One region of the Kitasatospora sp. NBC_01539 genome, then DNA from elsewhere that is predicted to be linked to it. Evidence: riboswitches for the same ligand, from Rfam matches in the RefSeq annotation. Region 1 holds a riboswitch; each other region holds the start of a gene.
What was found. Region 1 has a riboswitch for thiamine pyrophosphate ahead of thiO (glycine oxidase ThiO). Riboswitches for the same ligand answer to the same signal wherever they lie in the genome.
Positions count from the first base shown of each region.

Region 2: it holds a riboswitch for thiamine pyrophosphate, as region 1 does, so the genes downstream of both, OG335_RS19935 (purine-cytosine permease family protein) here and thiO (glycine oxidase ThiO) in region 1, are expected to answer to the same signal.
Region 3: it holds a riboswitch for thiamine pyrophosphate, as region 1 does, so the genes downstream of both, thiC (phosphomethylpyrimidine synthase ThiC) here and thiO (glycine oxidase ThiO) in region 1, are expected to answer to the same signal.

Region 1 covers NZ_CP109390.1:6,257,445-6,260,713, reverse strand. The annotation lists gene thiE (thiamine phosphate synthase) at 1-178, opposite strand, end outside; gene OG335_RS27140 (Rv2175c family DNA-binding protein) at 178-543, opposite strand; gene OG335_RS27135 (NAD(P)/FAD-dependent oxidoreductase) at 632-1,834, opposite strand; TPP riboswitch at 1,905-2,017, shown strand; gene thiO (glycine oxidase ThiO) at 2,012-3,163, shown strand; gene thiS (sulfur carrier protein ThiS) at 3,160-3,269, shown strand, end outside.
Region 2 covers NZ_CP109390.1:4,609,363-4,612,631, reverse strand. The annotation lists gene OG335_RS19940 (S1C family serine protease) at 1-1,293, opposite strand, end outside; TPP riboswitch at 1,511-1,653, shown strand; gene OG335_RS19935 (purine-cytosine permease family protein) at 1,736-3,055, shown strand; gene OG335_RS19930 (glycerophosphodiester phosphodiesterase) at 3,225-3,269, shown strand, end outside.
Region 3 covers NZ_CP109390.1:4,323,339-4,326,607, reverse strand. The annotation lists gene OG335_RS18645 (flotillin family protein) at 1-1,072, opposite strand, end outside; gene OG335_RS18640 (hypothetical protein) at 1,232-1,432, opposite strand; TPP riboswitch at 1,530-1,662, shown strand; gene thiC (phosphomethylpyrimidine synthase ThiC) at 1,658-3,269, shown strand, end outside.

The DNA.
Region 1 (3,269 bases):
CCTCCAGGTGCTCCAGCTCCTGCCGGGCCTCCAGACCCTTGTCGCGCAACTGCACGACGTCCACGCCGCCGGCCAGCACCGCGTCCAGGAACTCGGGCAGGTCGCCCTGCTCGCGCCGGGCGTCGGTGCACAGGTAGAGGCGGGCGTCGGCGAGCCGCGCGCGCGGGTCGGCGGTCATCAGAGCGCCATCGCCTGGGCGCGGCGCTTGACCTCGGTGGCACGGTTCTCGATCAGGGCCTGCATCGGGCTGCCGGGCAGCGACGGGTCCTCGGTGAACATCCACTCGAGGATCTCCTCGGTGCTGAAACCGCAGTCCTTCAGCACCGTCAGGGTGCCGACCAGGTGCTTCACCAGGCCGTCGTCCTCCACGAAGGCGGCCGGCACCTGCAGCGACCGGTTCGGTCCTCGGCGGACGGTCAGCAGGGTGCCCGCCTTGGCCATGTTGCGGACCTCGGTGATCTGGACACCCCACCGCTCGGAGATGTCGGGCAGGTACAGCCAGGCCGGGACCAGGGCGTCAATCTTCGGATCAATCTCGCTCACAGCACCAGACTGCCACCTGAACGGCCCCCGGCGCACACGGCCCCCACCGGCGCCACCGGCCGGTCACGGACCGTGACGGCGCGCGGGGTCAGCCCGCGGCCGCCTTGAGCTGCACCGCGGGGTCCGCGGCGAGGGCCCGGTCGAGCACCGCGCCACGTTCGATCAGCCGCTTCGCCTGGGCCAGGTCACGCGGGCGGTCGACGGCGAGCAGCGCCGCCAGGGCGCCGCCGCGCAGCCACAGCACCGACCAGGAGGCGTCGTCGGGCGAGCCGCGCCACAGCGGTTCGTCACCGTCCGCGCGGTGGCCCGCGTACTGCACCGTCCGTCCGAACTGCTCCGACCAGAAGTAGGGCACCGGGTCGTACGGCGCCTCCGAACCCAGCACCGAGGCCGCCGCCGCCCCGCCCGACCGCAGGGCGTGGTCCCAGTGCTGCACGGCCAGCCGTGTGCCGGAGCGCGCCGACGGGTACGCGACGCAGTCGCCGGCGGCCCACACGCCGGGGGCGGTGGTGCGCAGCCGGTCGTCCACGAGCACGGCGCCCGCCGCGTCGAGGGCCACGGCGGAGCCCGCCAGCCAGCCGGTGGCCGGGCGGGCACCGATGCCGGTCACCACGAGGTCGGCCTCGACGCGCCCGCCGTCCGCGAGCAGCAGGCCGCCCGGCTCGACGGCGGCCACGCCGGTGCCGCAGCGCAGGTCGACCCCGGCGTCCGCGTACCAGGCGGTCATCAGCGCGCCGAGCTCCGGCGGCAGGGCGCCGGGCAGCGGGGCCGGTCCGGCCTCGACGACCGTGACCGCGCAGCCGAGCTGCCTGGCCACGGTGGCGGTCTCGGCGCCGATCCAGCCGGCGCCGACCAGGGCCAGGCGGGTGCCGGGGGTGAGGTCCGCGCGCAGGGCGAGGGCGTCGTCGACGGTGCGCAGCACGCGGGCGCCGGCGGTGCCGGGCAGCAGACGGGGCGCGGCGCCGGTGGCGAGGACGAGGGCGTCGTGGGTGACCGGCCCGCCGTCGGTGTGCAGCACGCCGGGTTCGAGGCCGGTGGCCCGGCGGCCCAGCAGCAGTTCGACGCCGAGGGCGTCCCAGTCGAGGTCGAGAGCGGTGGAGTCGGCCAGGCCGAGCAGCACCTCCTTGGAGAGCGGCGGCCGGTCGTAGGGGCGGTGCGGCTCGTCGCCGACCAGGGTGATCCGGGCGGTCAGGCCGCCCTGCCGCAGGGCTGCCGCGCACTGCGCACCCGCCATGCCGGCGCCGACGACGACCACCCTGTCCGTACCGCTGAGCTCCACCACGCCGGTCACCCTATCGGCCGGGGTGTCCGCCCTGTGTACGTCCTTTAGGGGAGCGCGACACGCGGCGTTATGGTGGGTGCACACCTCACACGGGAGCCCGGTGCACCGGGCTGAGAGGCGGGCTGGTGCGGCCTGCGACCGTCCGAACCTGATCCGGGTCATGCCGGCGAAGGGAGCAGAAGCGACGTGGCACGGCCTCACTCCGACGTGCTGGTGATCGGCGGCGGCATCATCGGCCTGGGGGTCGCCTGGCGGGCGGCCCAGCACGGCCTGTCGGTGACCCTCGTCGACCCGGCCCCGGGCGGCGGCGCGGCGCAGGTCGCCGCCGGCATGCTCGCCCCGGTCACCGAACTGCAGTACGGCGAGGAGCCGCTGCTGCGCCTGGGCATGGCCTCCAACGAGCGGTACGCGGCGTTCGCCGCCGAGCTCACGGAGGTGACCGGCCTGGACACCGGCTACCGGGAGACCGGTACCCTCGCCGTCGCGCTGGACTCCGACGACCGCGAGGAACTGCGCGAGCTGCACGCCTTCCAGGCGCGGCTCGGCCTCACCTCGCACTGGCTGACCGGCCGCGAGTGCCGGCGCCTGGAGCCGATGCTCGCCCCGGGCGTCCGCGGCGGCCTGCACGTCACCGGCGACCACCAGGTGGACGGCCGCCGGCTCGCCCGCGCCCTCGTCGAGGCCTGCACCCGGGCCGGCGTCGCCTTCGAGCGGGCCCTCGCCGCCGAACTCCTGCTGGACGGCGACCGGGCGGTGGGGGCGCGCACCGACGCGGGCACCGTGTGCCCGGCCGGCCGGGTGGTGCTCGCGGCCGGTTCCCGCAGCCACCTGCTGCCCGGGCTGCCGCCGGGCGTGCTGCCGCCGGTGCGGCCGGTGAAGGGGCAGGTGCTGCGGCTGCACGTACCGCCCGCGTACCGGCCGTTCCTGGCCCGCAACGTCCGTGCGGTGGTGCGCGGGCAGCACGTCTACCTGGTGCCGCGTGCCGACGGCGAGCTCGTCATCGGCGCGACGACCGAGGAGCAGGGCCATGACACCACCGTCACCGCGGGCGGCGTGTACGAGCTCCTGCGCGACGCGCACGCGCTCGTGCCCGGCCTGACCGAGCTGCCGCTGGTCGAGACGGGCGCCGGGCTGCGGCCGGGCTCGCCCGACAACGCGCCGCTGCTCGGCCCCACCGCGCTGCCCGGCCTGGTCGCCGCGACCGGCCACTACCGCAACGGGGTGCTGCTCACGCCCGTCACCGCCGACCTGGTCGGCGCGTACCTGGCGACCGGCCGCGTGCCGGACCTCGCCGCCCCCTTCTCCCCCGACCGCTTCCGTCCGAAGGCCGCCGCATGACCGACATCGCACTGACCGTGAACGGCGAGGCGCGCGAGCTGCCCGCCGCCACCACGCTGGCCGAGGTGGTGGCGCAGGCCTGCGCCGCACCCACCGGGGTCGCAGC
Region 2 (3,269 bases), 1.6 Mb from region 1:
GGAGTTGCCGGGGTTGATCGAGGCGTCGGTCTGCAGGGCGTTCATGTAGGAGGCCTGGGCACCGGTCTCGTCGCCGGAGGCGACGGGGCGGTCCTTGGCGCTGATGATGCCGGTGGTGACGGTGCCTTCGAGGCCGTACGGGGCGCCGATGGCGATGGTGGCGTCGCCGACGGCGGCCTTGTCGGAGTCGCCGAGGGGCAGCGGGTTGAGCTTGTCCCTGGGCGGGTTGTCGAGCTTGACGACGGCGACGTCGTAGCCCTGGGCCCGGCCGACGACGGACGCGTCGTACGAGGAGCCGTCGGAGAACTTGACCGTGAGCTTGCCGCCGTTGGCGGCGGGGGCGACCACGTGGTTGTTGGTGAGGATGTGGCCCTCGGTGTCGAAGACGAAGCCGGTGCCGGTGCCGGACTCCTGGGAGCCGGTCGCCTTGATGGTGACGGTGCTGGGCAGCGCCTTCGCCGCGATGCCCGCCACGGAGTCGGGGGCGCGGTCGGTCACCTTGCGGCTGTCGCTGACGCTGACGGTGGTGCTGGAGTGCCCGGCGCTGCTGTCGCTGCCGTCTCCGTCGGAGACGGCGACGCCGATCGCCCCGCCGGCCACACCGGCGACGAGGGCGACGGCCGCGACGAGGGCGATGAGCCCGCCGCGCTTGCGGCGCGGGGCGGGGCCGCCCGCGGAGGCGTACGGGTAACCGGGGCCGCCGGGCTCGGCCGGTCCGCCGGGGACCCCGGGGCCGCCGGTGGGGTGGCCCCAGCCGCCGACGGGGTGGCCCGCGCCGAACGGGTGGTGCGCCTCGGTCGGGGCGGAGGGTCCGGCGGGCGGCGGGGTGCCGGGGGTGCCCGGCGTGCCGTACGGGTCGGTCGACCCGGTGGCCGGAGCCGCCGGGACCGGCGCAGCCACCGGGACCGGGACAGCCGCCGGGGCGGCGTACGGGTCGGCGGCGACCGGGGCGGCGTACGGGTTGGACGCCTGCGGCTGGGGCACGACGGGCGGCGGCGCGTCGATGTAGGCGGGCGCGGCCTGGGGTGCGGCGGGCGGCGGCGCGTCCAGGTAGGCGGGCGCGGCCTGGGGCACGACGGGCGGCGGGGCATCGATGTACGGGGACGGCGCGGCGGGCGCGGGTGGCGCGGCCGGGGCGTCGCTCAGCTTGGCGAAGGCGAGCGTGGGCGCGGACTCGACGACCGGCGGCGCGGCGGCCGGCGCGGTGTCGTGAGCCGGACCCACCGCCTGGGGCGCACCGGAGGGCTGGCCCTCCTGCGGCCCGGTGGACCCACTCGCGTGCTCGGTGCTCACGGACGACCTCCATAGCTGACAGGACCTAGAACCATAGTTTTTCGCATCCCGGATTCGGTTGCCGTAAGGAGCCCCCTGAAGAACGCCTAAGAATCCTTAGGTGTCCCCGACGAACCGCCCTCCGACCTGGTCCGGAGCCCTCTGCTCCGTCCCGCGATCCGGACGGCGGACCTCCGGGCCTTGGCCTCCGGGACTGCGCCGGATAGCCTGTCGTCCTATCTGAACACGCGGGAGCTTGGACCTTCCAGGCTGAGAGTGCGCCGATCGACCGGCCGGGCAGTGACCGGCCGGGCCGAGGTGGCGCAGACCGCCTGAACCTGTCCGGGTAATGCCGGCGTAGGGAGTATCGGCCATGACGGCTGTTCCGCCTGCCTCTTTTTCCGATCCTGGAACCGGGTCTGAGCCCGTCGCCCCGGACGGCGCGCGTGTCGAGGCGCCGCTGGTGCTGGACACCGCTCCCCCGCGGACGCTGGACTTCCGGGCGCAGTTCGCGCTCTGGGCCAACCTCGGCGTCAGTCTGATCGGCTTCCAGAGCGCGGTCACGGTGCTGGTGGTGGGCGGCCGTGAGCTGTCGTTCGCCGCGGCCGTGACGGCGATCGTCGCGGGCACGGTCATCGGCACCTCGATGCTGGGCGTGGCGGCGCTGATCGGCGCCCGGACGGGCGCGCCGGCGATGGCGATGCTGCGCGGGCTGTTCGGCACCCGGCTCTCCTTCCTGCCGACGGTGCTCAACATCCTGCAGTGCATCGGCTGGGGCGTGTTCGAGCTGATCGTGATCGCCGGCGGCGCGCAGACGGTGGCGGGCACGCAGGGGTGGCGCTGGCTGTTCGTGCTGCTCGCCGGCGTGGTCACGACGGTGCTGACGATCTGGCCGCTCGGCGCGATCGCGGTGCTGCGCAAGTACGTGGCGGTCGCGGTGGGCGTGGCGATGGTGTACTTCACCGTCCAGCTCGGCCGGCAGGGCTTCCCGGACCCGGGCGCGGGCAACTGGCACGGTTTCCTGACGGCGACCGACGCGGTCATCGCGGTGTCGGTCTCCTTCGTGCCGCTGGCCGCGGACTACACCCGGCACGCCCGCACCGCGACGTCGGCCTTCTGGGGCAGCTTCACCGGGTACTCGCTGGCCCAGGCCTGGTGCTACGCCCTCGGCCTGATCGCGCTGCTGCAGTCGGGCGGCGACCCGTCGAAGGTGTTCTCCTCCTTCACCGGGGTGGCCGCCGGCTGGGTGTTCCTGCTGGTGCTGGTGGTGCGCGAGACCGACCAGTCGTTCGCCAACGTGTACTCGACGGCGATGTCCGTCCACAACCTCCTGCCGCGGGTCGACCGCCGTCTGCTCACCGGCGGGATCGGCGCGCTGGTGACGCTGCTGGCGCTGCGCATCCAGGAGGGCGAGTTCTACGAGACCTACGCGAACTTCCTCTACCTGATCGGCGCGGTCTTCGTGCCGCTGCTGGCGGTGCTGGCGGTGGACTACTTCTTCGGCGCCGGCCGGCAGGGCTGGAACACCGCGCAGGACGCCCCGGCCCGGCCGCTGATGCTGCTGCCGTGGGTGCTCGGCTTCGCCGCGTACCAGTTCCTGGCGCCGACCGGCATCGCCGACTGGTGGACGGACTTCTGGATGCGGCTGCGGGACGCGGTGGGCTTCACTCCGCAGTCCTGGACGTCGGCCTCGCTGTTCGGCTTCCTCGTGGCGGCGCTCGCGACCTGGGGCCTGACGGCGCTGACCGGCCGGACCTCCGGCACCGGGGCGGACGCCCGCTGACGGCCGTACCGGCCGACCGGCAGGACTAACCGGACCGACCCGAACCAGCCGGACCGACCCGGACCGACCCGGCAGGCCACCGCCCGCCGGGAGGCCGCGCCGGAGCTGTTCACCGCGGGTTCCCCGTGGCGGGTGCGTCCGGACATCCGGGCCCTCGTAGGGTGTTGCCGTGGACACCCGAAGACTCCGTCGGACCGTTCCCGCGGCAGCGGGC
Region 3 (3,269 bases), 1.9 Mb from region 1:
CGGTCGCCTTGGTGGCCTCCGCCGACGCGAGGCCGCGGGCCCGGGTCGCCTCCGCGTCCGCGGTGGCCGCGACCTTCACCCGGTTCGCCTCCGCCGTCGCGTTCAGCTCGGTCTCCCGGGCCAGCGCCTCCGCCGCGGAGATCCGGGCGTCGCGGTCGGCCTGCGCCTTCGTCCGCGTCTCGTACGCGCGGGCGTCGGCCGGCTTGCGGACGTCCGCCTGGAGCTGCTGCTCCTTGCGGTGCGCCTCCAGCTCGGCGACCTTCGTCTCCTGCACGACCACCTCCTGCCGGGAGGCGGCCTGCGCCAGCGGACCGGCCTGCATCGCGCGGGCCGTCGCCGTCTCCAGCTCGGCCTGGTACCCGGCCTGCTGGATGCCGGAGTTGCGGGTGGCCTCGGCCTTGCGGGCGAACGCCTCCTGCTCGGCCTCCGTGGCCCGCCGGTCCGCCTCGGCGGCGGCGATCCGGGCGTCGCGCTGCACGGCGGCCGCGTGCGGTGCGGCGAGGTTCCGGATGTAGCCGGTCGGGTCCAGGATCTCCTGGATCTGCAGCGAGTCGATGATCAGGCCGAGCTTCTCCATCTCGCTGCCCGACGCGGCCCGGGTCTCCCCGGTCATCCGCTCGCGGTCGCGGATCATGTCCTCGACCGTCAACCCGCCGACGATGGAGCGGAGATGACCGGCGAAGACGTTGTGCACCCGGTGGCCCATCATCTTCTGCTGGTCGAGGAAGCGGCGCGCGGCGTTGGCGATCGACACCGGGTCGTCGCCCACCTTGAAGATCACCACGCCCTTCACGTGCACCGGGATCCCCTGCGACGTCACGCACTCCACGTCCAGGTCGGCCTCGTTGAGATCGAGCGAGAGCCTGCGGACGACCTGGACGCCCGGCGTCACCAGCGTGCCGCGCCCGGTGACGATCCGGAATCCGAGTCCCTCCGCGACCCCCTCGGACCGGTGCTTCGAACCGGAGATGATCAGTGCCTCGTTCGGCTCGGCGACCCGCCACATGAGCTTGAACAGCACGATCAGGACGATGATCGAGGCCACGACGGCCCCGGCGATGCCGATGAGCATCGGCTGATTCCCCCTTCAGGGCACGCCGGCGTCCCGTGGCTGCGCTCTGGTGTGCAGGAAGGCGCGGAAGCCGGCGGCAGCAGGAGATTCTGCGCCTGCCGTGATCTCCGCGGAAGAGCCTGCGGCCCTCGATCCGCCCACGAACGCGTCAAGATTCCGTCAAAGCGCCGCCACGTACACCGTCCGCGGCGGCTGGTACTCGACCACCAGCACCGGCGTACCCGGCGCGAAACCCTCGCCCGGCACCGCCGGGTACGCGAGGAACGCCTCCGTGCCCTGCCGTTCCGCGACGTGCACCAGCACCTCGCCGACCAGCCCCGTCCCGACCCTGCCGGTCACCCGGCCCGTGCTGCCCACCATGCCGACAGTGTGCTCCCCCGGCCCACTGGCCGGAACCCGTCTGGACCGGTCCCGGGCCGCCCGCTACGGTGTTGACGTCTTGTTGCGGACGCCCGTCCGCAACCAACGGGAGCTCGGAGCACCGGGCTGAGAGGGCGCTGAAGGGTTCGCAGGTGTGCGAACCGACCGCTGCGCCGACCGCAGGAACCTGACCGGGTAATGCCGGCGTAGGGAGTAAGAGGTCTCATGACCACGTTCGAAGCACAGCCGACGTCTGCCTCCGGCCGGACGGCCGACAGCACGTCCACCGGCTATCCGACCCCGGCCTGGCGCAAGGCCTACCACCAGGGCAGCAGCCCCGACCTGCAGGTGCCGTACCGCGAGGTCGTCCTCACCGACGGCCGCAGCGTGCCGCTGTACGACACCTCCGGCCCGTACACCGACCCCGGCCACACCTCCGACGTGCGGCGCGGCCTGCCCGCCCTGCGCGACCCGTGGATCCGCCGGCGCGGTGACGTCGAGGAGTACGACGGCCGCGAGGCGCGCCCCGAGGACGACGGCATCAAGCACACCGCGCCGCGCGGCGGCAACCTGCGCAACCTCGACGCGGTCTTCCCCGGCCGGCCGCGCCGCCCGCTGCGCGGCCGTCACGGAGCCGCCGTCACCCAGCTCGCCTACGCGAAGCGGGGGACGGTCACCCCGGAGATGGAGTTCGTGGCCCTGCGGGAGGGCCTGGCGCCGGAGTTCGTGCGCGACGAGGTCGCCCGCGGGCGGGCCGTCATCCCGGTGAACGTCAACCACCCGGAGGTCGAGCCGGCGATCATCGGCACCAACTTCCTGGTGAAGATCAACGCCAACATCGGCAACTCCGCCGTCACCTCCTCCATCGAGGAGGAGGTGGAGAAGATGACGTGGGCCACCCGCTGGGGCGCCGACACCGTCATGGACCTCTCCACCGGCCGCAACATCCACACCACCCGCGAGTGGATCCTGCGGAACTCCCCCGTGCCGATCGGCACCGTGCCGCTCTACCAGGCCCTGGAGAAGGTCGACGGCCGTGCCGAGGAGCTCAGTTGGGCCGTCTACCGCGACACGGTCGTCGAGCAGTGCGAGCAGGGCGTCGACTACATGACCGTGCACGCCGGCGTGCTGCTGCGGTACGTGCCGATGACCGCCCGCCGCAAGACCGGCATCGTCTCGCGCGGCGGCTCGATCATGGCCGCCTGGTGCCTCGCCCACCACGAGGAGAACTTCCTCTACACGAACTTCGAGGAACTCTGCGACATCCTCGCCGCGTACGACGTCACCTTCTCGCTCGGTGACGGCCTGCGGCCCGGCTCCATCGCGGACGCCAACGACGAGGCCCAGTTCGCCGAACTGCAGACCCTCGGCGAGCTCGGCCGGGTCGCCCGCGCGCGCGACGTCCAGGTGATGATCGAGGGCCCGGGCCACGTCCCGATGCACAAGATCAGGGAGAACATGGAGCTGCAGAAGGAGATCTGCGACGAGGCTCCCTTCTACACGCTCGGCCCGCTCACCACGGACGTCGCCCCCGGCTACGACCACATCACCTCCGGCATCGGCGCCGCCATGATCGCCTGGTGGGGCACGGCGATGCTCTGCTACGTCACGCCGAAGGAGCACCTCGGCCTGCCGAACCGCGACGACGTGAAGACCGGCGTCATCACGTACAAGATCGCCGCGCACGCCGCCGACCTGGCGAAGGGCCACCCCGGCGCCCAGGCCTGGGACGACGCCCTCTCCGACGCCCGGTTCGAGTTCCGCTGGGAGGACCAGTTCAACCTGGCCCTCGACCCGGAGACCGCCCGCGCCTTCCACGACGAGACGCTCCCCGCCG